DNA from 2 places in the Paenibacillus sp. FSL H7-0442 genome. Region 2 is predicted to be linked to the other one. Evidence: riboswitches for the same ligand, from Rfam matches in the RefSeq annotation. Region 2 holds a riboswitch; the other holds the start of a gene.
The links. A riboswitch is a leader RNA that binds a small molecule or an ion and turns the genes downstream of it on or off. The one in region 2 is predicted to bind ZMP and ZTP.
Positions count from the first base shown of each region.

Region 1: another riboswitch for ZMP and ZTP. It lies ahead of MHH57_RS23160 (TIGR01440 family protein); the one in region 2 lies ahead of MHH57_RS04420 (bifunctional 5,10-methylenetetrahydrofolate dehydrogenase/5,10-methenyltetrahydrofolate cyclohydrolase).

Region 1 covers NZ_CP151963.1:5,249,392-5,264,575, forward strand. The annotation lists gene MHH57_RS23150 (sugar ABC transporter permease) at 1-762, opposite strand, end outside; gene glyA (serine hydroxymethyltransferase) at 936-2,186, opposite strand; gene MHH57_RS23160 (TIGR01440 family protein) at 2,307-2,894, opposite strand; ZMP/ZTP riboswitch at 3,114-3,195, opposite strand; gene MHH57_RS23165 (low molecular weight protein arginine phosphatase) at 3,274-3,858, opposite strand; gene MHH57_RS23170 (manganese efflux pump) at 3,962-4,522, opposite strand; gene MHH57_RS23175 (L-threonylcarbamoyladenylate synthase) at 4,668-5,915, opposite strand; gene spoIIR (stage II sporulation protein R) at 6,071-6,763, opposite strand; gene MHH57_RS23185 (FtsW/RodA/SpoVE family cell cycle protein) at 7,022-8,215, opposite strand; gene prmC (peptide chain release factor N(5)-glutamine methyltransferase) at 8,291-9,190, opposite strand; gene prfA (peptide chain release factor 1) at 9,194-10,261, opposite strand; gene ychF (redox-regulated ATPase YchF) at 10,533-11,633, opposite strand; gene MHH57_RS23205 (GNAT family N-acetyltransferase) at 11,767-12,258, opposite strand; gene fni (type 2 isopentenyl-diphosphate Delta-isomerase) at 12,255-13,355, opposite strand; gene MHH57_RS23215 (DMT family transporter) at 13,622-14,080, opposite strand; gene MHH57_RS23220 (cyclic nucleotide-binding domain-containing protein) at 14,139-14,843, opposite strand; gene MHH57_RS23225 (DMT family transporter) at 14,903-15,184, opposite strand, start outside.
Region 2 covers NZ_CP151963.1:979,846-995,029, reverse strand. The annotation lists gene MHH57_RS04460 (RtcB family protein) at 152-1,378, opposite strand; gene MHH57_RS04455 (metallophosphoesterase family protein) at 1,626-3,059, opposite strand; gene MHH57_RS04450 (Gfo/Idh/MocA family oxidoreductase) at 3,308-4,309, opposite strand; gene MHH57_RS04445 (deoxynucleoside kinase) at 4,507-5,148, opposite strand; gene MHH57_RS04440 (deoxynucleoside kinase) at 5,148-5,768, opposite strand; gene MHH57_RS04435 (response regulator transcription factor) at 5,914-6,513, opposite strand; gene MHH57_RS04430 (sensor histidine kinase) at 6,510-7,643, opposite strand; gene MHH57_RS04425 (fatty acid desaturase) at 7,712-8,773, opposite strand; ZMP/ZTP riboswitch at 8,987-9,071, shown strand; gene MHH57_RS04420 (bifunctional 5,10-methylenetetrahydrofolate dehydrogenase/5,10-methenyltetrahydrofolate cyclohydrolase) at 9,185-10,051, shown strand; gene MHH57_RS04415 (cyclodeaminase/cyclohydrolase family protein) at 10,048-10,683, shown strand; gene MHH57_RS04410 (stalk domain-containing protein) at 10,897-12,399, shown strand; gene MHH57_RS04405 (iron-hydroxamate ABC transporter substrate-binding protein) at 12,516-13,508, opposite strand; gene MHH57_RS04400 (helix-turn-helix domain-containing protein) at 13,702-14,094, opposite strand; gene MHH57_RS04395 (NAD(P)H-dependent oxidoreductase) at 14,239-14,913, shown strand; gene MHH57_RS04390 (S-layer homology domain-containing protein) at 15,014-15,184, opposite strand, start outside.

The DNA.
Region 1 (15,184 bases), 1.5 Mb from region 2:
TTCATTATATATGTCCAACGCTACAGACTCTGTCGACTTGAAAGGTCCCCCCTTTGTGAGAGCCAAATTCAATTCAAATACTTTAAAGGACCAGGATATCGCCAGGAACAAGCAGACGGTCACCGCTGGCATAATAAGTGGCACTACAATATGACGCAAAATCTGTCTTCGGCCCGCGCCGTCAATTTGAGCCGATTCAATCAGGGCAGACGGGACATTATTTAACGAAGATATGTAAATAACCATGAGATAACCTGCATATTGCCATACAAACACAATGACAGTTCCCCAAAAAGCAGTTGGCCCATCACCCAGCCACGGCAGTTTAAAAAAGGAAAGCCCTGTTGCCTCCCCTACCGCAGAAAAGCCGCGTACAAATATAAATTGCCAGATGAAGCCGAGCAGCAAGCCGCCAATCATATTGGGCATAAAAAATACAGTTCGCAGTGCATTACGGGTACGCAACGGTTTGGTAAGTGCATAGGCTAGGAAAAAGCCAATCAGGTTCGTCAGAATGACACCACATACGGTAAACCGAACCGTAAACCAGAACGCATTACGGAAATCTGGATCGTCCCTAAAAATATGAACGTAATTCCCTAGCCCGAGCCATCGGATATTTTCAGATACTCCATCCCAGTTCGTCATGGAATAATACAGCCCCAGCAGGAACGGAATGACCATAATCAAGACGAAAAACAACGCCATCGGTCCCACAAATACGAGCTGCTGCAATAATTGCGCGGATTTTCTTTGACTCAATGTAATCACTCCTTTGTCGTAGATATAAAGGAAAGCGCGCATAAACCTTTACTGTAATCGCTTATTACCCAAAAATGTAAGTTTCGAGTCGTTTGGAAGCAAAAAAAGGCTGTTCTCCTCCGGCTTACGGAAGGAAAACAGCCTATAATATAAAGATTATGATTGTCGATGAATTAGTATTGAGTTCCTGGATAAATCGGGAACTTATCTGTTAACTCGCCAACCGCTTGGCTTGCTTTGGACAATACAGTATCATCTTTCGGGTTTTTAAGGGTTTCAGCAATGATTTTACCGATTTTGACCATAGCCTCTTCATCCATCCCACGAGATGTTGCAGCAGGTGTACCAATACGAATCCCGCTTGTTACGAATGGACTGGTCGGATCAAAAGGAATCGCATTTTTATTGACCGTGATGCCCACGGAATCCAATACATGCTCCGCTTCTTTACCTGTGATATTCAAATTGCGCGTATCCAACAGCATCAGATGGTTATCCGTACCACCGGATACAATGTTAATCCCCTCAGCCAACAGTGTTTCAGCCAGCACCTGTGCGTTGCGGACTACATTTTGCGCATAGGTTTTGAACGATGGCTGGAGCGCTTCACCCAAAGCAACCGCTTTGGACGCGATCACATGCATCAGTGGCCCCCCTTGAGTACCAGGGAAAATAGCTTTATCAATCGCTTGCGCCCATGCTTTGCGAGTCAGAATCAGACCCCCACGCGGACCACGCAGCGTTTTGTGTGTCGTTGTTGTTACAAATTGGGCATGCGGAACTGGACTTGGGTGAATTCCCGCTGCCACGAGACCTGCGATATGTGCCATATCCACCATGAACAAAGCACCTACATCATTGGCAATGGAAGCAAAAGCTTCAAAGTCAATAGTACGCGGATATGCACTCGCGCCAGCTACAATCAGACGAGGGCGGTGCTTAAAGGCTGCCTTGCGCACTTCATCGTAGTCGATGCGGAAGTTGTCTTCGCGGACACCATAGGCAGCAAAGTTATACAACAAGCCGGAAGCGTTAACCGGACTTCCGTGTGTTAAATGGCCACCATGCGCCAGATTCATACCCAGTACAGTATCTCCAGGTTTGAGAGCTGCCAGATACACTGCCATGTTGGCTTGTGCTCCAGAGTGAGGCTGCACGTTAGCATGCTCAGCGCCGAACAGTTCTTTTGCTCGGTCACGTGCGATGTCTTCAACGATATCTACATGCTCACAGCCACCATAGTAGCGTTTGTTTGGGTAACCTTCAGCATATTTATTCGTCAGCACGGAGCCCATGGCTTCCATTACTGCTTCACTGACAATGTTCTCGGATGCGATTAGCTCGATATTGTGGCGTTGTCGTTTCAGTTCAAGTCCCATTGCTTCCATCACTGCTGGGTCACTTTTACGCAGGTGTTCCATCATGATTGATTACTCCCTCTCCATAGTCAATTGTTGGGTATACAAGCTAACGCCTGCTCCTCTGTTGGGTACCTCATCATCATTGCAAAAACGATTAGTACAAACATGCCGCCATGCCAAATGCTAATCGCAGTTTCCGCCGACTTCTTGCTCCAGACTGTACACCGCCCGTTGTCCGCCAATAAGTGGAGGACGGGTGAACGCCGCTGTCACACGTGCTTCGCCAATCCAACGAAGGCTTGGGCGAAACGGAACAGCAATCGGTCGCAGATGCATGCCAATCAGCGTTTCGCCGATGTCTATCCCGGCATGAGCCTGCACGTTCGCCGCCAAACACGCGTCGCTCATAGAACGATAGGCGACGGTAGCCATAGAGCCTCCTGCTGTACGAACAGGAACAGCCGCAACCTCCATCAGTCCCAGTCGCTCCAGTACAGCCCGTTCAACGACCAACGCTCGGTTCAAATGCTCACAGCATTGAAACGCTACATCAAAGCCATACTGCCTGCGAACGGACTCTACTCCAGATAACAGTTGTTGAGCCACATCGAGCGCTCCCGCCGTGCCAATTCGACTTCCAGCCACTTCACTTGTGCTAACGCCGATAACCAGCAGGCGACCAGCCCTGAGACTGGCTGCTTCTGCGATTTCCCGCACAACAGAAGTGGTCTGTGCTTCTAGCGAAATCTCATGATCCAATTGTCCCACCATTGGAACCTCCTTTGGTTGAACAGCCTCTCAGAGACTAGGCACGGTCTCATGCCCCAAGTTCAACACACTCTCTCCTGATCACAATCTCACTATATTATAGCCGATGTTTCAGATTTCGAGCAGAAAAAATGGAAGAACCTTTGAAGGAATCAACCCTCAGCTAAACATCTGGCATAACTTGTATATGAAAAAAGAGCAGTCCACACCTATGTGGAATTGCTCTTTTGCCCAGGCGACCGGCCGTATATCCGATGCTCCATCGTGGTTAATCCCACTTTTGTCGCCAGTTACATCGGATTCTCATTTTTCCACCTTATCTTAACGGATTAACCATCGAAAATCAACAGATTCCGTACAAAATAGATGAGTAAGAGCGATTTTATTCGGAAGAGGCCTTTAGCTTGTCCAGCAGCTTATGCAGCGCCGTGCGGATTTCCGCAGCTGTGACATCGTAGTCTTCTCGCGAACCGCCAAACGGATCTGAAATATCAAAGCCCGGAATCCGTTGGTGTAATTCAATCATTCGTTCACGCTCCTGCGCCGATAGCTCTTGTCCGAGTGAAGCCATCAACTGCTGTGAAGCATATAAACCGTCCAACTCCTGTACATCATTCAACACCGCATCCCGGTTCTCCACATATTCCTTAAGCGTAAATACTTTGCCCGCCGTTTGGGGAAAGCGCTGAATTACGTGCTGTTTATGTCCTTGCGTCAAGGTTAAGATCAGATGTGCCCACCCGGCAAGCCCGTCGCTCAAAGGGGTTGAGGTGATCTGATCGGATATATCGTGATCACGTAGAACCGCCTCTGCATGTCGGGATATCGGCGTGCCTTCCATCGCTGCCACTCCCGCAGAACGCACTTCCAGTTCTAGTCCATGCTCAGCAGCCAACTTACGCAGCATCCCTTCAGCCATTGGACTGCGACAGGTATTCCCTGTGCATACAAATAAGATATTCTTCAACGTTTTCACCCCCCGTATGTTAAAAAATATATAAACAGAGGATTACTATAATCCTAATCCCTTACTTTAACCCTGCACTTATTTTACACTGTCTGCGCTAAAATCAAAACATAAACATAAAGCCGAATGCCAGCAAAATGGCACCGCCCACTGCTTCCCCGTAATCTCCTAGATTGCGGCTGACCTTGCGACCCAGCAGCAGGCCCAACATCGCCATTGCTCCCCCGCAAAAACCAAATGCCAGAACAGACAGCACCAGATCACTCTGGAACATCCCCAGTGACACTCCTACAGAAAATGAATCCACGCTCACCCCAAGTGCAAACAGCAAAAGACCTAAAGGCGAACGATGATCCAATACCTGTACGCCGTCCCCTTTGAAGGAATTATACACCATATGCCCGCCTAAAAGGATGAGTAGCCCCCCTGCGAAGTAGGTCGTCACATGACCTAATAAAGAACTCATATAATGGCCCGTGAAAATTCCCAGCAATGGCATCAGAATGTGAAAAAAGCCAATAACAGTGCTGATGCGCAGCACGTCTCGCAGGCGTATCCCCTTCATGCCGATCCCTACGCCCAGCGATAACGCATCCATTCCTAGCGCTACCGCCATGATCAGAATCGTTACAACCTGCCCGGCATGGGCAGAGGCTGCCAGCATACTCCATCCCTCCATTATCCGTCTGTTCTTGTACACGTTATGCGGACAAGGGGCAAATCAGTACAAGCATGCACTGAAAGTACCCAATACCGAGACGAGGAGGGAGGAAAAAAATTTAATATAAGAGGCTCTGATTCGACAGAAGCTACAGGCGGACGATTCGGTGACCTGCCGCTTTAAGCAGGCGGTTCATAACGGCGTCGCCCAATCCTTTCAGCGGACAGGATTCCGCCAAAATGTAGGTGACGCCGTCCTCGTCGCAGCGACGCAGCACGCCGTACAGGCGTTGCGCTGCCTCATGGAGCGCGTCTAGCTTGCCTAGCGTGTAGACGCGTTCTCCGGCGTAGCCGGCGGCGTGCTCGTCGAACGCGAGCACTGCCGTGCGCTCCCCGCTGGCGGAAGCCTCCGCCAGCGCGGCGCGAATCCAGCCCGTCACCTCAACGGACGACGGGCCTTGTACCACGCTCAAGCGGCCTCGCGGCGCGTAGTGCGTGTACTTCATGCCCGGCGAGCGCGGCGCCGGGCTGTCCGCGTCTTCCCCGGACGTAGCAGCCAACGCCGGGTCCAGCACGACGGCGCGAGCAACCGCAGCGAGCTGCTCAGCCGTCACGCCGCCGGGGCGCAGGATGGTGACGATTCCGTCGTCACCCGCCTGCACCACCGTGGACTCCAGTCCCACCCCTGTGGGACCTCCGTCTAAAATGCCGCCGATGCGGCCCTCCAGATCCTCCCGCACATGCTGTGCTAGGGTCGGACTGGGTCTTCCCGAACGATTGGCGCTTGGCGCAGCCAACGGACAACCCGCTTCAGCGATCAAGCGCAGCGCTATCGGATGATCTGGCATGCGCACACCAACCGTGTCCAGACCGGCTGTCACACGTGATGACAGTGCCTGCGGCACCACTGGCAATACGAGAGTTAGCGGTCCCGGCCAGAACATATTCATCAGCGCCCGGGCTGTATCGTTTATTTCTGCTACCATACCCTCTAATTGATCAGCATCAGAAACATGTACAATGAGCGGGTTATCGGAAGGGCGTCCTTTGGCAGCGAATACCGCCTCCACCGCTTTTGTACTACGAGCATCGGCTCCCAGTCCGTACACGGTCTCCGTAGGAAAGGCTACCGTCTCTCCAGCTTGGAGGAGTACAGCAGCCTCGCGTATGCCTTTTTCCGCCGCGATCCGAGTCTGTTCAGCCGAAGTTTCGTCAGAAACACCCCCGTCAGTGTTGTTCACAGGAACCAAACATCTGACATCCCACCATTGGGTATGGGAAGACTTCAATGCCTGCTTCAGCTCGCAATTCCCCTGTTCGTCCAGCTTTTGCTCCGATTTTTCCTTTTGCACAAAATCTCCGCGCAAGTCTTGCATTTGATTCAATTTATCACTCATATCAGATCATCCCATATCTTATTGTCGTATACAGGCCAGTGATTTCGCTTGATCCTATAAGGCTACTTTGAAAGATCAGTTTATTTGGCTCTGCCATGTGTATATCTATCGTAAGCTCCATTATAGCATATGGGGAAACTTACACTCCTCAACGTTTAGGCAAACAAGCCACTCACCCAGCTGCACAGTCCCGCAAGTGCATCCCACAGAAAAAAACGCACTTCCGGCTCCTTGTCAGTGGTATTCGTCCGACTATCTCCATGATCCGTTTTTGCTGATACCGTTTGTGCCGCTGCTTCCCCACTGCCTGCATCAATAAAGCACAGCGGAGGAAACAGCACGCACCACCAATTTTGACCTTTTCCTTGCCCCAGCGTAACCCGTAGCGCTTCATAATTCCCTGCCGGGTAGACAAGACCACCGTACATTTTCGTCGGGAAAGGTACGCTCGCCAGTTCCACCTGATGATCATACGCAATGCCGCGACGAGCCAGTTCCGTACCTACCAAACGGTCAATTTCAGGTAAATGAGCATCAATCAATGATCTGGCTTGGTCTAAGCTTTGCGGGTTTTCCAACTCACTCACCCAAGCATTCATCTGCTGCACAATAGCGTCCCGTATTTCGCGTTTAACTAGCTGATCCTCCGGGCGATCCGAGTTGGCCAAAATACGCAGTCGAATGGAGTCGTGTGGAATCACCTCCAGCCCTGTTGTAGTCACTCCTGATGCTAAGGCTCCTCTTGTTCCCATGGTCATAGCAGCATCCGTCTTTTGACCTTCCCAAGACATCATTAATATCGAAATACAAAATAGTATCATTGCAGCTTGCTTTACCCAACTTCTCATCTTCGTCCCCCCAAACCCAAACTCTATCATGTCTATCAGTCTGTCCGGTTTGGGAGAGTCTAAACCTATAAGTCTTGTAAAATATTCATAACCACTTTACAGATTTTCTTCAATACACCCTCGAATCATGCTACACCAAGCTTCAGACCCTCGCCGAGGAATATAAAAAAGCCCAGATTTCACAATCTGGACTCTCGCGTTGCACCGTTTCAACTCACACACAAATACCAATCAGTATCTAGCCACAGTCCACCTGTACTAGGCTTTTTTCGCCTTCGTCAAGTTCAATCTGGAAGGCTGTGGCAGATCATCCTCCAGCTCTTGACCGTGCACCTTAATGCTCATAACCAAGCCGATACTAGCCATGTTAATAAGCAACGAGGTACCACCATAACTTATGAACGGGAGTGTAATCCCTGTAAGCGGCATAATGCCCAGAAACGCACCAATATTCTCAAAAATCTGGTACAGTAACATGGACACAATCCCGACAATAATATACGGTCCGGCGCGATCCCGGCATTCCAGCGAAATCAGGATCATTCGGTGAATCAAAATAAAATATAACAATAGTAGCACTGAAGAGCCTACAAAGCCAAATTCCTCCGCTACGACCACAAAAATAGAATCCGCATACGTATAAGGAACACGCCCGGACTGTACCGAGGTTCCTTGCAAAAAGCCCTTGCCCATCATCCCGCCAGAGGCTATCGCCAACTTGGCATTTTTGGTATGATAAGACGCCTTCGCGGTTGCCTCTTCCGGTACCAACCAAGGGTCCAACCGCTCAACCCAGTGACTACGGCCAATCCCCTTCATAAAGGAATCAATCTCATCGTGAAACGAAATATAAGCTTTGATCCCGCCGCCAACGGCGACTGCAAATACGATGAATCCGATTAACGCATGGGATGCCTTCACATTACCAATCCATAGCATACCAATGACGATGACAATGTAACCGAGCGCATTACCCAAGTCATTTTGTGCCATAACCATGGCAAACGGGACAAAGCTCACCAGAGCCACTGGAAGAACATCCTGAATGAAATACAGCCTGCTCTTGCGCTTTTTGATCAGCATATAAGTCAGAAAAATGATAAGAACCAGCTTGAATACCTCGGCAGGCTGAAGATTCAAGCCACCAATTTTCAGAAAGCCCTGAGAGTTGTTAACCGTCCCACCAAAAAATCCGAGACCCAACAGGAATATTCCGCCTCCATATACGTACAGGGCTTTTTTAATGAATATCCGAAAATCGACCATCGCTAAACCCAAGATCGCCACAAAACCCAATATATAATACCCGATCATCTTTTGGTAGTCGTTGCCGTGCTCTGCCAAGTTCGTAGGGCCCCTACCTGCGCTGTATACCGTTATGATACTAATCGCCATGAGCAAAACCAGAATAAAGATAACCGGACCGTCAATTTTTTTCAATTTCTGAAGCATGATTTCCCCCTGAGCCGTTTCTCGGTCATACTCCTCTTATTCTAAAGGAAAGACTCGCAAAAAGAAAATGCACCACTACTCCGAGACGCCTAGGACATGTCGTTCAATCCCTGCAAGGTCAGGAACGATTATAATGTTCTTCCAATGACCTGCCTGTTCCAGCAGGCCAGCCACGTCTCTGGCCTGTCCCATCCCCAGCTCAAACCCGATTAGCCGAGGCGGAGCCTGAAGGAGTCCGAGCTGCTCCAGCATTGCCCGATATGGGCCGAGCCCGTCAGGACCACCATCTAACGCCATCCGTGGCTCGTGGTCGCGGACCTCCGGCTGTAGGCCAGCGATGTCAGCAGCCGGGATGTACGGCGGGTTGGACACGAGAATGTCCACCGTCGTTCCCGCAAATGGCGCCAGCAGATCGCCCTCGCGGAATTCTACGGCTGCGCCGTTCGCAGCAGCGTTATAAGCCGCTACTTTTAACGCGGCAGCCGAAATATCCCCTGCCGCTACGCGCCAGCTCGGTCGCTCAGCCGCCAGCGTCACGGCAATCGCACCGCTGCCCGCGCCGATGTCGAGCGCCTGAGGAGCACCGCTTGGCCACAGCCGATCGCCGTGCTGGAGTATCGCCTCGACGAGCAGTTCTGTCTCGGGGCGCGGAATCAGCACCGACGGCGAAACCGCGAACGGGCGGCCATAAAATTCCTGCCGTCCGATAATATACTGCGCCGGTTCACCCGCAGCTTTGCGGGCTATGATCCGTTCCCACGCCTCCTTGGCGGTGGAAGGGAACGGATCACCCAGAGCGGCGTAAAACGCCGTACCTTCCAATCCGAGCACATGCTCCAGCAACAAACGGGCATTATGCTGGGGCTCCAGAACGCCACAGCTTCCTAAAAAAGAAGAAGCCTCAACCAAGGCTTCTCTGACACTCATGTTTCGTTCCGGTGACATCCGATACACACAATCGCGCTCGTTCCCCAAAACTTAAACCTCTTGTTCCATCAAATCAGCCTGCTCTGCAATCGTGAGCGCCGATACGATTTCTTCGATCTCCCCGTTCATCACCTGGTCCAGCTTATGCATAGTTAGTCCAATACGATGATCCGTTACACGGCTTTGCGGGAAGTTGTAGGTACGGATACGCTCACTGCGGTCCCCGGTACCTACTTTGCTCTTACGCTCGCCTGCATATTTGGCTTCCTCTTCCTGACGCAACATATCCGAAATACGGGCACGCAAAACTTGCAGCGCCTTCTCCTTATTGGAGTTCTGGGATTTTCCGTCCTGACAGGTTGCCATAATACCTGTTGGCATATGCGTTACACGCACCGCCGACTTGGTCGTATTAACGGATTGTCCGCCCGCACCGCTGGAACAGAACGTATCCACGCGAATATCCTTGTCGGAAATTTCAATATCCACTTCTTCTGCCTCAGGCATAACGGATACTGTAGATGTCGATGTATGAATACGTCCACCTGATTCCGTCGTCGGAATCCGCTGGACGCGGTGTGCGCCGCTTTCGAATTTCATTTTGCTGTATGCACCGCGGCCGTTAATCATGAAAATAACCTCTTTAAAGCCCCCGAGATCATTCATGTTCGCGTCCATCAGCTCTACACGCCAGCCTTGGGTATCGGCATAACGGGTATACATCCGGTACAAATCAGCTGCGAATAGTGCCGCTTCGTCACCACCCGCTGCCCCACGAATCTCAATAATAACGTTCTTATCATCATTCGGGTCCTTCGGCAGCAGCAAAATACGGATTTTTTCATCCAGCTCCCGCTTACGAACACTCAGTTCTTCAATCTCCATTTTGACCATTTCACGCATCTCGTCGTCCAGCTTTTCACCCTGCATGGTTTTTGCAGCTTCCAGCTCTTCAACGACATTTTTATATTCGGTATATGCTTCATAAGCAGGCTGTAAATCAGACTGTTCTTTGGAATAATCTCTAAGTTTTTTGCTATCGTTCGCTACATCCGGATCGCAGAGCAGTTCGCTCAGTTTATCGTAGCGGTCCGCCAATGATTGCAATCGGTCCAACAAGCGATTCACCTCTTCAGTTAAATTAATATGAAGCCAGCTTCAATTTCACTGGCTACAGCTCTTTATTATACCAACTAATTCATGAATTAGCTACAAGAAATACTGACTAATTTAGGATTTTGCAAAAATCCACACGACATGTAATTCAATAAAAAAAGTCGCCGCCTAATATAGGCAGCGACCGCATTATCTAGCACATTTTAGAACACACATACTTGAGACATCGTCTTTTATATATCCGAATCGAGTATTGTACTCTAGAAATTTTATATTAAACATTAAAACGGAAATGCATAACGTCTCCGTCCTGCACTACATATTCCTTACCTTCCAGACGAAGCTGCCCCCGTTCCTTGGCCCCGTTCATCGAACCAGCAGCGACTAAATCGTTGTAGGATACAACCTCGGCACGAATAAATCCGCGTTCAAAATCCGTATGAATTACGCCCGCAGCACCCGGTGCCTTCGTTCCTTTGTGAATCGTCCAAGCGCGTACTTCCTGCACACCTGCTGTGAAATACGTATACAGGCCCAACAAGCGATATGCTGCTTTAATCAAACGGTTCAATCCGGATTCAGCCAATCCCAGCTCCTCGAGGAACATCGCCTTGTCTTCGCCTTCCAGCTCAGCAATTTCAGATTCTACCTTGGCGCTAATCGGCACCACTTCTGCATTTTCAGCCACAGCAAAATCGCGTACCTTTTGCACATATGGATTGCTGTCGGCTTCCGTTACACCATCTTCGCTAACATTAGCGGCGTAGAGTACAGGCTTCATCGTCAGCAAATGAAGATCGCGTACAATCAGCCGTTCTTCATCCGACAATTCTAAGCTACGCGCAGGTTTATCAGCATATAGCGTTTCCTTGATCCGCTCCAGCACTTCAACTTCTTGGGTGTACTGCTTGTTGCCACCCTTCATGTTTTTGCGGGAACGTTCAATACGCTTGTCTACGCTTTCGATATCCGCCAGAATCAGTTCCAAATTAATGGTCTGAATGTCGCTGATCGGGTCAATTTTGCCGTCTACATGGGTAATGTTCTCATCTTCAAAGCAACGTACCACATGTACAATCGCATCCACTTCACGAATATGAGCCAGAAACTTGTTACCCAGACCCTCGCCCTTGCTCGCACCGCGCACAAGTCCTGCAATATCAACAAATTCAAAAGCCGTTGGCACCGTTTTATTCGGCACAACCAGTTCGGTCAACTTATCCAGCCGCTCGTCCGGTACTTCAACGACGCCTACATTGGGGTCAATCGTACAAAATGGATAGTTTGCGGATTCCGCACCCGCCTGCGTTATTGCGTTAAAAAGTGTTGATTTGCCCACGTTCGGCAAGCCCACAATCCCCGCTTTTAAAGCCATAATCAGAACAACTCCCGTTTATATAAAATATGCGTTATGCCATCCGTTAGTTTACCAACCCACATTATATATGAGAACCTATACACGCGGCAAGCATACGGTTATGGAATTCAGGATTTTACTATATCCCTATTTAGATTTCTTTGCTCATCTGGATATCTGTAATCCGATAGCCCGACTTGCGATATACATGCAAAGCTCGCTCATTATGCCCAAATACATGCAACCCGATGCGGACAGCTCCCAGCCTGCGAGCCTCCTGTTCCAAAGCCTCCATCGCCATCGTACCTAGACCCCTCCCCTGGTATGAATCGTATACAAGGATATCCAATAGAAAAGCCTCTTCTCCTTGCACGCCGTCCGTAATATTGAACCAGATGTAGCCAGCTTCCTCCTGACTCTGCCCCCCGTCATCGGAAAACATCAACATATACAGGTGAGCATGAGGTGTGTCTAGTCTCTGTGGCAGGTATTGAGCAAAACTTTCTGCCGCTCGCTCTGGTGCTTCTTCAACCGTCCATGTACCTGCTTGGATTTTCTCATCCGCATAGTCGGCAAGCGAGCGTTGTTCAAATCGATCATATTGCTCCGCATTCATCGGAACCAATGTAATAAGTCCGCTCATCCATTTACCTTCTTTCTTAGTCGAGTCGTATCTTTGAGCCCTTCTATTCCATCTACCCCAATGCCAAACATGACCGTGCGGAGTTCCAGTTCGACCTGCTCCAAACGTGCCTCCAGCGCTTCACTAGAGGCAACCGCAGAACCGAGCAAAGAACGCCCGAAGCCTGCCATGTCAGCTCCCAAAGCAAGCACCTTCGCTGCATTGACACCGTCTCTCAGTCCACCGCTGCCGATCAGAGCACCATGTGGCTGAGCGGCTCTGACTTCCACGATACAATCAGCGGTCGAATTGCCCCAGTCCGCAAACGCCTCCGCCGCCGCGCGACGCACAGGATCAGGGTTACGAAATTTCTCCACTTGGCTCCAGCTTGTCCCGCCTGCACCAGCGACATCAATAAAGGCTGCACCCGCATCATACAGTCTTGATGCCGTCTCGCCATCTATGCCCCAACCTACTTCCTTCACTCCTACAGGCACTGAAAGCTGACGACACAACTCCTCGATACGATTAAGCAGGCCGCTAAAATCCAAATTCCCTTCGGGTTGGAAAATCTCCTGCAATCCGTTCAAATGCAGCACCAACATATCTGCTCCAGCAATGTCTACTGCACGGCGACAATCGTCCACGCCAAATCCGTAGTTCAGCTGCACCGCACCCAGATTGGCAAGGATCGGGATACTGGGTGCCAGACGGCGGACTGCAAAGGTTGGAGCCAATTCTTCCCTTTCCACCGCAGCCCGTACCGAGCCGATGCCCAATGCCCAGCCGCGTCTCTCCGCTGTCTCTGCTAATCGCTCATTAATCGCTCCTGTCTCGGCGCTGCCGCCTGTCATGGAGCTAATAAGCAACGGTGTTCGTACAGCCTGTCCTAAAAAAGTAGTATCCAGGCGAACCTCGTCAAAATGCAACTCCGGCAGAGCGCAGTGCTTAAAGACATACCGCTCCAGCCCGCTGGTGATACCTTGTCCGGCCACATCTTCTTGCAAACAAAGGCGGACGTGCTCAATCTTCCGTTCGCCTGTCCGCGCGGCAGGCAACAAAGAGCCGGATCTGTTAAAGCCGTCAGGTGCTCCTTTTTTATTCTCTGTACTACTCATCTATGTTCCACCTCATCCAAAGTCACTCTGTTTATTGTATCAAGTTCAAGAAGCACAAATAAGACCGTTCCCGAACACGGTAACCGATCTATTTATCGTCTCTTATACAAATATCGTATGCCCTTAAAATGGCTATTTTAAGATACTCTCATTGTATCATGGATGGGAAAATATATACACGATCGTGAACATTTTTTCTCCCCCATAGATCATGTTCAAAATACGCAATAAACCAGTTATTTCGGAAACTTTACAGAAAAGCCGCCCTAATTGAGCTGCCGCTTTTCTGCAAAATGTCCAAATTTAAACACAAGAATACCACCGATAATGACCAATACACCGATCAGCTTGTTAATGGTAAACGGAATTTTCTCTAATCCTAGCCATCCTAATGAATCCCACAACAGGGCGGTCCCTAATTGCGCTGTCAATACAATGGAGATCGCATAGGTCGGGCCAAGTCGCTTCATTCCTTGTACCAGACAGAACACAACACCGACACCAATCATGCCACTGAACCAGTACCACGGCTGCATATGCTGTAAAGCAAATGTATTTTTCCCTTCAAAAATAAGACTCCCGAGTAAGGAAGCCAAGAACCCTGTGCCCAGCACCAATGTTGTTGTGGCCCACGATCCTGTCCGTTCATTCACCTTATTATTGAATATCGTTTGCAGACTGACCAAGGCACCTGCGATAACCGCCAATACAATTCCTAATAACATATGTTAACTCTCCCTTGATGATCCTTGATATTCTTCTGTTTTTTACTACATGCTCCTATTACAATGATTCATAAATATTATGTCCTGCCAGTTCACTCAAACCTTTTCTGTCCCGAATGACAATATAGCCTTTTGTCCGTTCAACCCATCCATCTTCAATCATTTTGCGAATAACACGGTTGAGATGTCTATAGCTGGTTCCGATCAAATTCGCCACATCTACCAGACTGGATGCCCGTAATTCCTCATGAAAAGCTGTATTCGATTCGTCAAAAGAAACCGATAGCAGGTAGCTCGCCAGTCTGACTTCCACCGGATACATGAGATTAAAACTGGAAAAGTCGGAGTCCAGGCAAAACTTTCGCGTGACAACATCCAATAGAAATTGCAGCAAAGGAGCATAGTCTTTGCCGTATTTGTTCATCCATTGGTGGTGAATACCGATCACATAGATCGGAGACACTGCCTCTACCGTGTTGATGACGTGACTATTCCGAATATATTCAACATCTCCTATGACCTCGATCGGTGTTTTGAAGCAAAGGATCAGGGTTTTCCCTTCTGTAGAACTGGTATAAATCTTGACCTTGCCCTGCACCAGTATATATAGATGCTCAATGGGATCCCCCTGTAAACAGAGCTTTTCCCCTTGCTCCAAACGATGCAACGACAAATAAGGATGTAGTGGCTCGTAGAGTATGGATTCCAACTCATGCAGCTGCAAAAAATATTTTAGCTGCTCTTGATCCTGAATTTCTCTCATTCCTAAGCTCACCTTCAATCTCTACATTCTAAGCTTTCTTTACAAGTTAAATTTCTATTTTAAAGCTTCAGAATAATTACACCCGCGATCATCATACCAATACCTATAAATTGTGGCAGCTTCATCTTTTGCTTCACTATACCGAACCATCCCTTAATATCTACCAGAAAGGTTAAACACAACTGCGCAATCAACAACGCCGAGATCGTGAACGTAACCCCAATATGTTGGATCGCCGTGACTTCACTAAATATAATAATAGCTGCAAAGGCACCGCCCCAAAGATACATTGGCTTCACCTGTTTCATTTCAGCCACATTGCCATCCCTTGTAAACATCCA
Region 2 (15,184 bases):
GATTTAGAGCTGCTCAACAAGCACATCAAGCCATGAGTTCCTTCTATTATATACGCATATATGTACTTTAAATACGATGCTCGGCGAATGAACACTTCTGCCGGGCATCGTCTTTTTTATGGGTACAGCCCCGTTCTTCCTTCTCTTTTCATTAATCCTTATACGGGTCAAATTCATTGGCCCCAGCCATGCATACCCCAATAGGCTTTAGTTCATGCATAACTTCCACGGTCTCGGAGTGAGCGTCCAGTACCTCGCGCAGTTTGCGGTAGACGAACGGGCTTTCATCTGTACCGGCTCCGCGCAGCTCGACACCATAGTTCCGAACAGCCTCCTTCATCTGTACATCCGTGATTTGTCCACCACTCCGTGTGCGGGTTTTCCAATTCATTTTACCGGCTGCCTGGGTACGACTCATAATACGACCTGCGCCATGGACTGTACTATAGTAGGAATCCCGATTTTCTACCGAATCTTTCCCACGTACAATCACCGAGATATCACCCATGCTTCCTCCAATAAAGCCCATTTGACCAGGTGCCGAGGGGGTTGCGCCTTTGCGGACTACAATGGTGTCGCGTCCATCATGCTGTTCTTTCCACGCGTAATTATGGTGGTTATGCACCGTAAAATCCGCTTCGGTCCCCATAATACCAAGCACTTGTTCTATCACATAGTCACGTCCCGCATACGCATAGCGTCCGGCAAGGCGCATCGCACGGTAGTACATGTCTCCCAGCTCACTGTTCATATCCAGCAGTACAGGCGGCTGATCCATATGTTCTCCCGGCGCCTTTCCGAGAAACTCCCGTCCTGCAGCCAAGTTTAGAAACCCACTTGCTGTTTTGTGTCCAAAGCCCCGGCTGCCGAAATGATTGGCAATCCAGACCTGTCCTGTCGCTTCCTCCACGAATACATCAACAAAATGATTGCCACTCCCTACTGTACCCAGCTGTTCCCTCGCCAAGGACTTCAGTTTGTCATGTTCTTGTTTCCCAATCGCCGCATATACTGCCCAATCCGGGTCATCGAACAGCTCATGGTCTACCTGAATTGCATTCACACGGCCTACGCCAAACGAAATATGACGGGCAATCTCATCCATCACGGCTGAAATACGCGGCATAATATCTGCTGCAAACAGCTTGGTTCTTACCGCCTTATTCCCGCAGCCGATATCATACCCTACACCTGAAGGTGAAATTTGTCCGTCATACACCATCACACCGCCAATTGGCTGACTGTAGCCTTTATGATGATCTGCCATCAGTAGCGCCTGAATCACATTACCATTTTCGGCACATGTGCGGGCTTGAGATAGTGCCCCCGGGTCAGGTGATCCCCATACGCGTACTCCATTGATTTCTTGATAAGCCATCGTTTTATCCCTCCATATTTTGCAAGAAAATTTCTATATGTAAAATTGACTGCTTTTGAACTTTGGATCTCTTAATAGCATTATGTACGGTTTACCCGCTTCCGAACAGGGCGTAAGTATTACAAGCACAACATCAGACGTCTCTATAAGAAAGTCCCTATAAGAAAATGAAAAAGGATATCCATGCAGCCGACCAGACTGTAGGATATCCTTTTATGATCATTTAGAAACCATTAAATCAATTATACTAATATTTTTTGATGATTCCGAATTGATCCACAATAAAAGGTTTGGCATCATTTTTGTTTTGATCAATTTCGTACGTTACGGCTGTAAGTTTATTTTCGTCTACAGTGATGCCAACAAAATTCTGTACCTGTCCTCGTGTGGGTCTACGATTGTCACTCGGATCCGGGCCATACACTGCCGCATGATTCTCTTCAGCTAGTTCAAAGAGATTATAGTACTTATCTCCAAGTTTTTCACTCGGGTTCTTGTAGTAGACTTTGGGGCCAGCAGTTGCTGGGATGACATAGATACTTCCATCCGGATTCACACTATATTCAATCGTCTTTTCATTTAATGTATCTTTTAATTTGGTTGGCGTTGTTGCTTTACCCTCTTGGTTGATTGGCTTCGTACGAGCGTAAATATGATCGTGCCCCTGCACGACAAAGTCGATATCAAGTTTGTCCATGAGTGGAGCGATTTGGTTACGAACTCCATTGTTATCCATGATGTCAGAATCTGTTGCATGATTAGAGGTAGTGTAGGGACCTTTGTGAATGTTAACAATGATCCACTTTGCACCTGCCTTTTTGGCTGCCGCAGCATCTTTCTTTAACCATGCGACTTGATCTTCAGAAAAATTGGCATATTTCTCTGAGTCCTCATTGGAGTTCAGTACGATAAAGTGAGCATAGCTGTAATCAAAGGAGTAGTACGCTCCTGTTTTAGTAGCAGAACCAGCTGGTTGATTAATATTAAAGTGATCATAAAAAGCGTAGTTCTCATCCTCATGATTACCTGCTGAAGGAACAATGGTTGTATTCAAAAGACTTTTTTGTGAATGTCCCAACAACCAGTCCCACTGCTCTTCCTTGGTACCGGTGTCTACGATATCTCCGTTGTGGACTACAAACTGAGCATTACCTACAGTTTGAAGTGCTTTTTCGAGCGTCTGTGAAGACAATATGGCTTCATCTTCGCTTTTCGCTTGTGTATCAGCTAAATCAATGAAGGTAAATTCGCCGCTCTTAGGAGCCGTTTGAAACGTACCTGTTTCGCTCCATATCCCGCGCGCTGCATCACCCACACGATAATAATAAGCTGTGTCCGCTTGAAGACCTGTAGCTACAGCTTTATGGACAAGCTCTTCTGGAGAATTGGTCGATGGAGAAGAAGTCCCTTCAAATGTAAGAGCACTCGTAAAATCAGCTTCAGAAGCCGTTTTCTTGATTACTTGAACAGTGCTCTTCGTGGAAAGTTTTGAAGTATACCAGGTAAATCCTTTGGAACCTTTTGTGTCTCCATAAAATGTAGCTGTAACTTTACTAATACCATGATCTGTATTCCCTGATGACTCAGCATGGACAGGCAAGGCTGACATGCCCGTAATCAAACCTAGCGCAAGAGCAACAGACATAGATGTTGCTGACCATTTTTGAAACTTCTTAAACATGTGTACACTCCTCTGTGTAGTTAATATGTAAAAGTTATAAATATGATCATATCAATCAAATGTTAATACGTTGTTTTAGGAAATATAGTAATTTGTAAAAACGAGGTGTTAAGTGACCTAGCGATTGAGGAGAAGGATAACTGCTTTACCCTTTTAGGGCTACAAAGCCAAATAAGGCTAACCGTATATTTGCAAAGTTTGCAAAATCGGCAGCCCTTTGTGCATTGCAATTTCGATCATTCCACTGACTAATGTGCAGAAGTATTTTTCAAATCTGCTTCATAACGAAGGCCGAATTGCTGTCTTGCCTCCTCCATCACTTCAGCGACTGTAAGTGAACACTCCAAAGAGTTAATGGAACTGTTGCGTTCACCAATCTTGATCAGATCTATAAATTCCTGAATTTCATAATACATGGGCTCACGCGTCTGAGCTTTGGTCAGATCCTCAATCGTGCCGTCCCGATAATGAATTTTCACCTCATAGGGCTGACTGATTTTGTCGATCACCATCGTTCCATTCTCACCCTGAATTTCAGCAGGCAGATAGGAATCTGTAATTTTGGAATACATGACGATAGCATCCATATCAGGATACTTCATCACGATACTGCCCTCGCCATCGACACCAGAGGATAAAAGCACACCAACCGCCCGAACCTCCTCAGGTTTGCCGAACAAAGTCACCATAGGATACAAACAATACACGCCAAGGTCCATCAGGGAACCATTGGAAAAGGCCGGGTTAAACGCATTCAATACCTTACCTTGCTTAAAAGCATCAAAGCGGGAGGAGTATTGACAGTAGCTTGCAAAATAACGCCGAACCCGGCCTATTTTATACATATGATCCTTTATTATTTTAAAGTTAGGCATAAGTGTGGATTTAACGGCCTCCATCAGCAGAACATCGTTGTTGCGCGCGGCTTCGATCATACTCTTCACCTCTGCTGCATTAGACGCAAAAGGTTTCTCACACAACACGTGCTTTCCGTGATTCATACATAAGATCGCCTGCTCCGCATGTAAGGAATTGGGGCTGGCAATATATACGGCATCGACCTGGTCACTTGCGGCCATTTGCGCCAGGTCTGTAAAAACCTCCGGCTGGCTGTTATATTTGTCAGCAAAAGCTTTGCCCTTATCCTCTGTGCGTGAGTATACCGCCGTCAGGGAAAATTCGTCCGTCTCCATCGCAGCTTGAATAAACCTCTCTGTTATCCAGTTGGTTCCAACAATACCAAAACGCATCACAGTATCCCATCCTTCCCGTGAGTCATTACAATTCATATGTACCTATTCTCGCATTCCAGCCTAAACTTGTCCACTATACCGTTAGTCATATCTCGTGCTTCAACATGTTTATTCGACAAAAAAAGACTGCGGTCTATCAGCTTAATTTATACTGATTGTACCACAGTCCCTGTCAGTTATTTGGGGTTATATCTCTATTTTTTTGATATTACTTTTCCTACTTCTTCCAAAATAGCATCCATGGAAGCAGGGTCATGTACATCATACTCATCAATGTTCAGACGCAGTACAGGACAGGCATCAAATTCGTTGATCCAATTGGAATATCTGCGATGCATTTGCTCCCAATAAGAACGCTCGGTCTGGATCTCCATCTCGCGACCGCGCTCCTCAATCCGACTCAGAATGGAGGGCAAACTGCCTTCCAGATAGATCAGCACATCAGGGTGAGGGAAAAACGGTGTCATCACCATCGCCTCAAACAGGCTAGTATACGTTTCATAATCGGTAGGATTCATCGTTCCCTGATCGGCATGCATTTTCGCAAAAATGCCTGTGTCCTCATAAATAGAACGATCCTGCACAAAGCCTCCACCAGACAGGAAAATATTCTTTTGTTCCTTGAAGCGTTCCGCGAGAAAATAAATTTGCAAATGAAAGCTCCATCTTTCGAAATCGTGATAAAACTTCTCCAGATAGGGATTATGATCGACCTGCTCCAAAGAGGTTTTAAAACCAAGGCGTCCGGCCAAAGCACCGGTCAACGTGGATTTACCTACACCCACTGTGCCCGCTACCGTAATCAAGGCATTTGCAGGAATGTTGTAATTATTCACTATATAAGCTCCTTTACATCGGAAACAATTTGTTTAAATTGTGCCTGATTTTCTACAAAATCAATTTCATTCCCGTTCACGGTCAATATACGAGGGGAAGGGGACTGTTCAGCGAGAAACTGCATGCCTTTATCATAATCTATTATCAATTGCTCCAGATAGGCAGGGTCCATCTCCTGTTCAAAAGAGCGTGCACGCTTGCGAATTCTCCCCAGCAAGGTATCCAAATCTGCTTTGATATAAATGATAATGTCCGGCTTAGGCATATCATCTGTGAGCAAATGATAGATTTGACGATATTTTTCGAGCTTCACACCCTTAAGCGTACGTTCAGCAAAAATCAAATTCTTGTAGATATGATAATCAGAAATAACAGGCTGAGCTTTCTCGATATATTGCAGACCAGTATCCTCCAACTGCTTATACCGATTGCAGAGGAAGAACATTTCCAACTGGAAACTCCACTCATCTATATTCTGATAAAATTTATCGAGAAATGGGTTCTCCTCGACAATCTCTTTGATTATCGGCCAATGTAGCTCGGTTGAAAGCATCGAAGCTAACGTCGTTTTGCCTGCTCCGATGGGCCCTTCAACGGCTATAAATGGGGCTTGTTTCATGCGGTTCTGCTCCTCCTTGTACTCCAGTCCATCCTGTGGACAACTATCCTATTGTATCACAAGGTAGTACGCTAAAGGCATACCAAATCTATGGATAAAACAAAAAAACAGAGCGCTATATTTTGCTTCATAGCGTCTCTGTTTCTCATTTAAACCAACCTTTTTCATTAAAACGTGTAATCGCTTCGATCCGGTTACTGACACCCAACTTATCGAGAATGACTGAAATATAATTGCGCACCGTCCCTGTCGTTAAATACAGTTCACCAGCAATCTCTTTCGTGTTCTTTCCGTCAGCGATGAGCGCCAAGACGGTCTTTTCACGCTCTGTTAGCGGGTTGACTTCGGCATAAGCATCATCGACCAGTTCCGGAGCATAGATACGCCGACCTGCCATAATACTGCGAATGGAGGAAGCCAGCTCTTCACTGGGACTGTCCTTGAGTAGATAACCGTGTGTCCCCGCCTTGATCGCTCGTTCAAAATACCCAGGGCGGGCAAACGTAGTTAAAATCAGCATCTTGCAGTTCAAGCCTTTGAGTTCTTCAGCCGCATCCAATCCGCTCTTTATCGGCATTTCGATGTCCATAATGCATATATCCGGTTGATGCAGCTTCACCAGTTCTATAGCTTCTTCCCCGTTGCTTGCTTTTCCGACTACTTTCATGTCCTCTTCCAAGTCTAGCAGAGAAGCTAGAGCACCCAGCAGCATACGTTGGTCTTCTGCAATGACAATTCGAATCATGGCCCCACCTCCTCGTTCGGCTTTTCAGGGATATTGGGCACTTTAATGACCAAGGTCGTTCCCTGATCTGAACGCAGCTCCATACATCCGTTCACGAATTCGAGCCTTTCCTTCATACCTTGCAGGCCGTTTCCACGAAGGGTTCCATTTTCTCTCGTAATACCGACTCCATTATCCTGAATCCGAAGAGTTAATTCCTTACGAGACGGCTCAATCGTGATGGAGCAAGCGGTAGCTCCACTGTGTTTCACTACATTGGTTACGGCTTCTTTCATACACATGCTAAGAACATTTTCATTCATTAATGATGTATGCTCCAGCTTCGGGTCTCCCTCTAGAGTTAATTCAATGTGAGCAGCCTTTAAAATCTGCCGAATACGTAGCAGCTCATCCTCTAGTCGCATACCGCGCATTTGAGTAACCATTTCCCGTACCTCTTTTAACGCGCTTCTTGCCGTGAGACGAACATCGTTAATTTCGACATGCGCCCGCTCCGGGTACTGATCCATCAGTTTGCCCGCCAAATCGCTCTTCAGCCCAATGAGTGACAACTTCTGACCTAAGGTATCGTGCAGGTCACGCGCAATTCTTTGCCGTTCCTCCAGCTTAATCAATTCCGATATTTTCTTATTGGCATCCTCCAATTGAACTTGGAGCCGATCGCTTTTGTTGCGATTAAAATTCGTAATCGGAAGGAGAATCACACCGATCAGATTGAGCAGGATAAAAGGAATCTGTTTAATAAAAACGGGATTCTGAGAAACAAAACCATAATTGATCAATCCAATCGTAATAACCATTAAAATAATATACAGCGTCGTAAATGCAGCCTTACTTTTAATATTACCGATCAAATAGGCGATAAATATGGAAAAGTACATATAGCTGAACAGCAGTGTCATGGTAATCGATATGGCAATCTGTACACTGGTCCAAAAGTATATGAGCCAGCCTTTTGAGACAAAAGCCAGTACATAACATGCAAAGAATACCAAAATAATAGCAGTACCCAAAATAATATGACCTGTAGATGAAGAGCTAAAGTAGTAAAAGGGCAGGATATAAAAGACGACCCAAACATAAGGGCTAAGCCCTGTATTTCTTTGGAAGATCTGATACCATTTTTGCATCCTGCCCACCCTCTTCTACTTCACATGACTTATATTCCTTATCTTATCATACCAGGTTTTGTTCAACGTTATTTTCTTTCTGTGCCTACAACAGGTGTAGGCATGGGTTTCGTAACTGCAACACGTTTGCTGAGGAGCGGCTTCACTTGTTTAAAGGTCAAAAAGGTTTTCGTATTTTCATCCCAAAGTCGGAACTTCAACGATTGCAGACTGCTACTCACTGTGATCGTGGTCGCCTTTTGAAGTAACGGTGTCGCTTCATGTGCTTTTTCCAAATTATAATTTGGAACTTTGGGACTCAGGTGATGAACGTGATGAAATCCGATATTGCCCGTAATCCATTGCAATACTTTAGGAAGCTTGTAGTAAGAACTGCCTTCTACGGCTGCATTAATATAACTCCACTCTTCATCGTGCTCGAAATAAGAATCCTCAAATTGGTGTTGTACATAGAATAGCCAGATTCCCAACATACCGGATACAAAAAAGATAGGTGCCTGTACGAGAAGGAAGGCCTGCCATCCAATAGCCCAGCACAACAGTGCATACAATGCAACGATGGATATATTCGTCACATGAGTGTTCATTTTTTCCTTGCGTTTGGCTGTCTTGATATTAAAGCGATAGGAAATCAAAAAAGTATAGATCGGACCTAGTCCGAACATAACCCAAGGATTTCGGTATATGCGATAGGCCAACCGTGTCCATGTGGAAGCCTCTGTGTACTCTTCTACCGTAAGCACCCACATGTCACCTGTGCCTCTTTTATCCAGATTACTGCTGGTTGCATGGTGGATCGCGTGACTATTTTTCCATTGGTGATAAGGGCAGAGCGTAATAATACCTGTAATCGTTCCCACAATGTCGTTCAGCTTGCGGCTTTTGAAGAAGGATTGATGACCACAATCATGAAAAATAATAAACGTCCGTACCACAAACCCCGATGCAACAATGGCAATGGGAAGCGTCAGCCAGTACGAAACCGACAGGCTAAGATAAGCAGCATACCACAATAGGATCAGTGGACCCAAAGTATTGATAAGTTGCAGAACGCTGGATTTCGTGTTTATTTTCTCGTAGGGAGCCATATTTTTTTTCAATTGGGCTAATGGGAGTTGTGTCATACTCATTATGATCCTCCTTAAAGATGACGCCTATACCTTGATCCTGTTAGGCGTACATGTTGATCTAATCTCAGTATAAGGAGAACGCTCTAGGCGCTGTAGTCATAAACGTCAGTTCGTGTATATGACATTTGTCATATAGACAAGTAACATAACCCGTTTTCCAAATGTTCGCGGGTTTCTTTTCTGATGATTGTTTGTTAAAATATAAGGTATAATAACGCTGTATGTGACTGGCGAAGTCAGTGGAATGAACCACGAGGGAGCATACAAAAAAAGCGTACCGTTCGCCTGGGAGAAGTATTTGCAGAGGATTCGTCTGTCTTGACGACCTTGTGCAAATACTTTTTTTCGTTTTACAAGACCATGACACCCTGTTGATTCCATTATGCAATAAATTCAGAGGAGGCTCGGACTATGGCTATTATCATGAAATCCAAAGAAGCAGCTGAGCAAGTATATGCAACGATCCGTTCACAGGTAGAAGAAATGAAGCAGCAAGGACACCGTCCCCATCTGGCAACCCTATTGGTAGAAGGTGATCCGGCATCTGCATACTATGCACGGACCAAGCAAAAAATAGCGGAGAAGCTGGGCATCTCATTTCATCTCCATACGTTTGATCGTCATGTTAGCGAAACCGAGCTACTGCACCTGATCGGCAGTCTGAACGATGCATCCCATGTACATGGCATTATGCTGGAACTGCCGCTTCCCCAACATCTTTCCGCCTCCGTTATTAAACAATCCATTGCCCCCTACAAGGATATTGATGGGATTACACCCGATAACAAGCTGGCTACTGTAACAGGTGACGCCGGACTATATCCCGCAACACCTCAAGCCTGTATCGAGCTGCTCAAGCATTACGGTCACACATTGGCAGGCAAAAATGTCACGCTCGTGGGCATCGGACAGACAGTGGGACTTCCCCTTTTCCACATGTTGCAAAGAGAAAACGCCACCGTTACCGCCTGTCATGCAGGTACGCGTGATATTGCAGAGCATCTGAGCCATGCAGACATTGCCTTCGTGGCAGTCGGATGCCCTGATGTGATTACGCAAGATATGGTTCATCCCGGTCTGATTTTGGTAGATGCGGGAATTAATGAGACGCTAGAGGGAAAAATAGTGGGAGATGCCGCTTTAGACGTGGGGGAAAAAGTACATGCTATTTCTCCGGTTCCCGGCGGTGTTGGCACCTTAACGACTGCGATTTTGTACAAAAATTTGCTTAAAGCGATACATCTGCAACACTACTCCAGAGAGGTGGTTTACTCATGAGTGAACTGTCGTGGAATCATTCCATCGGACATTTTCTGAAAGAGGCTGCAAGTGCAGCTCCTACCCCTGGCGGAGGAAGTGTATCCGCACTGGCTGCGGCACTAGGCGCGGCTATGACCTCCATGACCGCCAACCTTTCACAAGGAGAAAAATACGCGCACATCCATGAACAAATCACGGACGTCATTAGCAGCATGGAAAGATTGTCTACACATTGTGAGGAATTAATGGTCGCAGACATCCAATCCTTTGAACAGTATATGACTGCCCTGCGTTTGCCCAAGGAAACAGACGAAGAAAAGCGCTATCGTACCCATTCCTTACAGACAGCGGTGATCGCTGCCATTGAGGTACCCATGCGCCTGCTGGAAGTATGCCGAGACGGATTGTCGCAAGCCTATAACATTGTGGAAGTGTCCAATAAAAATGTGATTTCGGATCTTGGCATCGGCGCGATCCTGTTCGAAGCCGCCGCTCAATCTGCCCTGCTTACCGTCGACATTAACCTTGCTTCGCTGAAAGATTTGGATGTCAAACAATCCTACGAAGCTAAAACAGCCGCACTCCTCCGTGAAATCGGACAAATCAAAGAACAAACCTTATTGATGGTGCGCAGCCGAATAACGGGCTGACCATTGGAAGAACCCGTCCCAAGTCATATTCTGCTTCCATGCTCAAAAATAGCCTCTCAAACCCGCCTCTGCTCGTGGGTTTGGAGGCTATTTTATTGGAATCCAACGATTTGTGGAAAACTTTTCTATATATTCTTCGTCTATTGATAAGGAGATATTCCCCAAGGCGTTATTTAACCTTATATACATTGATGAAGAAATGAGGAAAAACGCATGAAAAGACGTACTCTGTTAATCAGTATGATCGCGCTGTTATTGTTCAGCTCCAGTGCATGGGCGGCCGGTGATGAATCGGCGTCCCGTATTCGTTCATATGATTCCGGGAGTCTGATTCAATCCGATGGAAGCTTGTGGTTATGGGGCTATAATCAATCCGTACCGACTCGTGTAGAGGATAAGCCAAACGTTGTAAGAACATTTTCGAATATAATCCAGGAAGGCGATCTGATATTTACCTTACAAGATCATTCCGCCTGGTATGTGCCAAGAAACAACATTTCTGAATCCGTGAAATTCATTTCTCTGGAAGGACTACCAAACATCATAAACGTGCGTATTATGAATGATCATGTGCTCGCCCTAAACGCCGAAGGAACCGTATTATCTGCTGATCGAATCGAAAATGGTGGCAACTTTGCTCCTTTTCAAACCCTATCCGGCATCGAAAATGTTACAGAATTGGATAGTTACTATGAAAAAAGACCGCAATATGAGGAACGCTGGATCTTCTTGAAGAAGGACGGAAGTGTATGGAAAAATACAAGGTCCTTGCAGGGCTTCGAGCTTGTTCCATCATTAAAGGATATTACTGCTATCTCCAAAAACATAGCCTTAAAGAAAGACGGTACTGTATGGACATGGCCCAAAGAATTTGATAAAAATGTAACTCCGTCCGAAACTTTATCCGTATCGCAGATTCAAGCCTTATCGGACATCAAAATAATTAAGACCAATGGAAGTTCCAATCTCGCGATTGATCGACAAGGACGGTTATGGTTCTGGGGTGAAACGGTCACAGGTTACTCAGATAATACAACCTATCACAATGAAAATACCCCTGTGCTATTATCAGGAGTAAAAGATGTTAAAGACGCCTTTTTCGCCGAACGCTCCATACTCGCCCTCACCACAGCTGGGAATGTATATGTTGCGTCTCTAGATGGTGAAAAGTTACCATCCAACGCCCCCTTTACATTGCTTGCTAAAAATATTCAAAGTATCAAAGCAGGTCCACGGCACGTAATCATGCAAAAAGCAGATGGGGCCTTATGGGGCTGGGGTGTCAACAAACACGCGCAGCTAGGTATAGGAGACTATGAGTTTCTGTATAGTTCACCAGTTCCTGTACAAAAACCGATTCTTGTCCGTCTCAATGGTTCGCCTGTCTCTCTGAGTAATGGTGTCATTACCCGCAACGGGCAAGCGTTTATTCCCCTTCGTTCTGTTTTTGATAAACTGGGGGCCGAGATCGCTTATGATTTCAACAGCAAAATAGCAAAAATAGATCAGTCCAAGGTAGAAGATCACCCTGTCTTTCTAGAAATAAATTTCAAAACCAGCCAAGCAAAAGTGAACGGTAAAGCTGTAAAGCTTACCAATCCGCCCTTCATGGTGAATGGTATTGGTTATCTTCCATTAAGGCTGATCAGCGAAACGCTGGGGGCCAAGGTAGATTGGATACAAAAAGAAGATACTATTGAAATTACGACAAAATAGTAAATCAAAAACCAGTCCAAACATGATTCATGTTGGACTGGTTTTTAATGCTATATACTGTGTATAATATGCGATCTCTTATCTATTTCAACAATTTGTTATAGCGCAGAATCTGCTTATTGTTTAGCTTTATTCTCTTTTTCTCTTTCGACCAGCATATCTACGATCATATCAATTTGCCCGGTAATAGCGATTGGATCATAGCGATAATACGTATCAAAATCGTTAAAGAACACTCTATTGTTCTTCACCGCAGGAAGATTCCCCCATACAGCGGACGACTTCAGTTGCTTGAGCGCGTCACCCTTTTTCTCGGGATCATACGTAGTCAGGAACATATAATCTGCGTCATACTGTGGCAATACCTCCATCGAAAGCTGCACCGTTTGTTCCTTGGAGTTCACAGTTTTCTTTGGCATATTCAGTTTGAGCGCATTGTAGACAGCTTGTCCGCCTCGACCCGCATTGTCGCCAAAGATCCAAAGTGCGTGCTTGTCCGTCAGCTCATACAGACCGAAAGTTGCCTTTTCGTCAATCACACCTTTAAGACGTGCGCGACCTTCAGCGGCCTTTTTATCAAATGCAGCAATAAATTGCTCAGCCTTCTCCTTTTCCCCGGTGATATCGCCGAACAACTTGACCGTATCATAAATATTAGTCGTCGTGCCGTACGGAATATACAGGGTAGGTGCAATTTTAGACAAAGCCTCATAATTCGTACCCTTCATAACCACGATCAGATCGGGTTTGAGTTCCAGCGTCTTTTCCAAATTGGTCGGATCACCCACCTCTTTGGTTCCCTTTTCCTTCAGCAAATCGGTCAGAAAGGGATTTTGAAACGTTGTCGGCTCTACACCCACCACATTAGCACCTACGGACAGCAGTTCTCCACCGTAAAAATCCGTTACAATACGCTGTGGCTTAGCAGGAATTTGAATATCCCCTTTAACCGTATTAAAGCTTCTAGTCTCTCCAGTAGTAGCTGACTCTTGCTTATCTCCTGAAGATGAAGCCGGATTACTCCCATTATTATTTCCGCCGCAAGCGCTGATGAATACAGACAATACAAGTAACATAGCTGTCATCATAAAATACGATTTTCTTCTCAACTGATTAGCCCCCTATATATTGTGGAGAGATCTCCCCGATACACATGATAATGATTATCAATATCGTAAGAAATATATCAAGCGTCGTCCTTGCTGTCAACTGAAAAACGAACTTTGTACATTCCTCCTTAATAAATCAAAAGACCTGCCAAAATGATGGTCAGGTCTTTTTCGTGGAGCCGTATTCAAAAGCCTACACATTGGGGCTAGGTTGCTGAAGGCTGCTTTCTGGTGATCGCTGTTTTGTTTTATATTCTTCTCCCCAATCTTTCATCAAGTTAATAATCGGGATGAGCGTTTTCCCGAATTCGGTGAGAGAGTATTCAACCTTAGGCGGAACCTGCTGGTATACTTCACGGTGAACGACACCATCCTCTTCCAGCTCGCGCAATTGGAGTGTCAGCATACGCTGGGTGATCCCCGGACAGATCCGCCGAAAATCACTAAATCGCTTAGTCCCATACATGAGATGATATAAAATAATCCCTTTCCATTTGCCCCCAATCACGTCCAGCGTGAACTCAACTGGACACGCCTGATCATTTCCAGCGGTACATTCCCCAAAGCCGCCTTTCCGATTACGCATAGGCTTTTCTCCTCCTTAGTATCATTTTATATACTACAGCACATTAATGTGCGTACTTCAAAAACGGTCATGTATATTCTAATATTAAGCATGTCACTTGGTAAGCGTCAATCTTAATCAACATCTATAAGGAGTGGAATAACGATGGAAACCTTAGCTACTACTAAAGATCAAATCTTATCTGCATACGAGTTCAGACATGCAACGAAGGAATTTGATAGTCATAAGAAAATTAGCGATTCCGATTTTGATTTTATTCTTGAAACCGGTCGTTTATCTCCAAGCTCGTTTGGCTTTGAACCCTGGAAATTTGTTGTCGTTCAGAGTAAAGCTATGCGTGAGAAGCTGCTGCCTTACTCTTGGGGGGCACAAAAACAACTGCCAACAGCCAGCCATTTTGTACTCATCCTCTCTAGACTTCCTGAAGATATGGTAGCCTCCTCCGATTATATCAAGAGTATGATGGAGAACGTGCAGCAATTACCAGCTGAAGTGATGCAAGGCAAAGAGAAAGTATATGACGCCTTCCTAAAATCAGATTTTGCGCTGGAGGAAAACAAAAGAGCCTTGTTCGAGTGGGGCTGCCGACAAACCTACATCGCACTGGGCAACATGATGACTGCCGCAGCTCAAATCGGCATTGATTCCTGCCCTATCGAAGGTTTTAATAAACAGGAAATCGAACGCATCCTCTCCGAAGAAGGCATTATGGATGCCAAGCATTTCGGTATTTCTTGTATGGTGGCATTTGGCTACCGTCTCAACGAGCCGCGTGGCAAAACTCGGCGACCTGTAGATCAGGTTATTGAGTGGGTGTAAAACCTTTTCTCTAAAACAAGGGGTGTCCCCACAGCCATTTCGATGGCTGTGGGGACACCCCTTTTTCATAAAACCTCAGCTCTTAATTTTTTCCAATTACTTACTGATAATTCACTTCTTCTGCAAAGTAAATATCCTTCAAACGATCCTTTACGCGTTGAATTTCATCCGCTGTTAAAGGAGCCGTTGGACATAGCTTGAAGTTCCTTCCGGTGACATAGCTTACGTCCGTGTGACCATCCAAGTTGTAGTCCATCTTCGGAACCGGCTT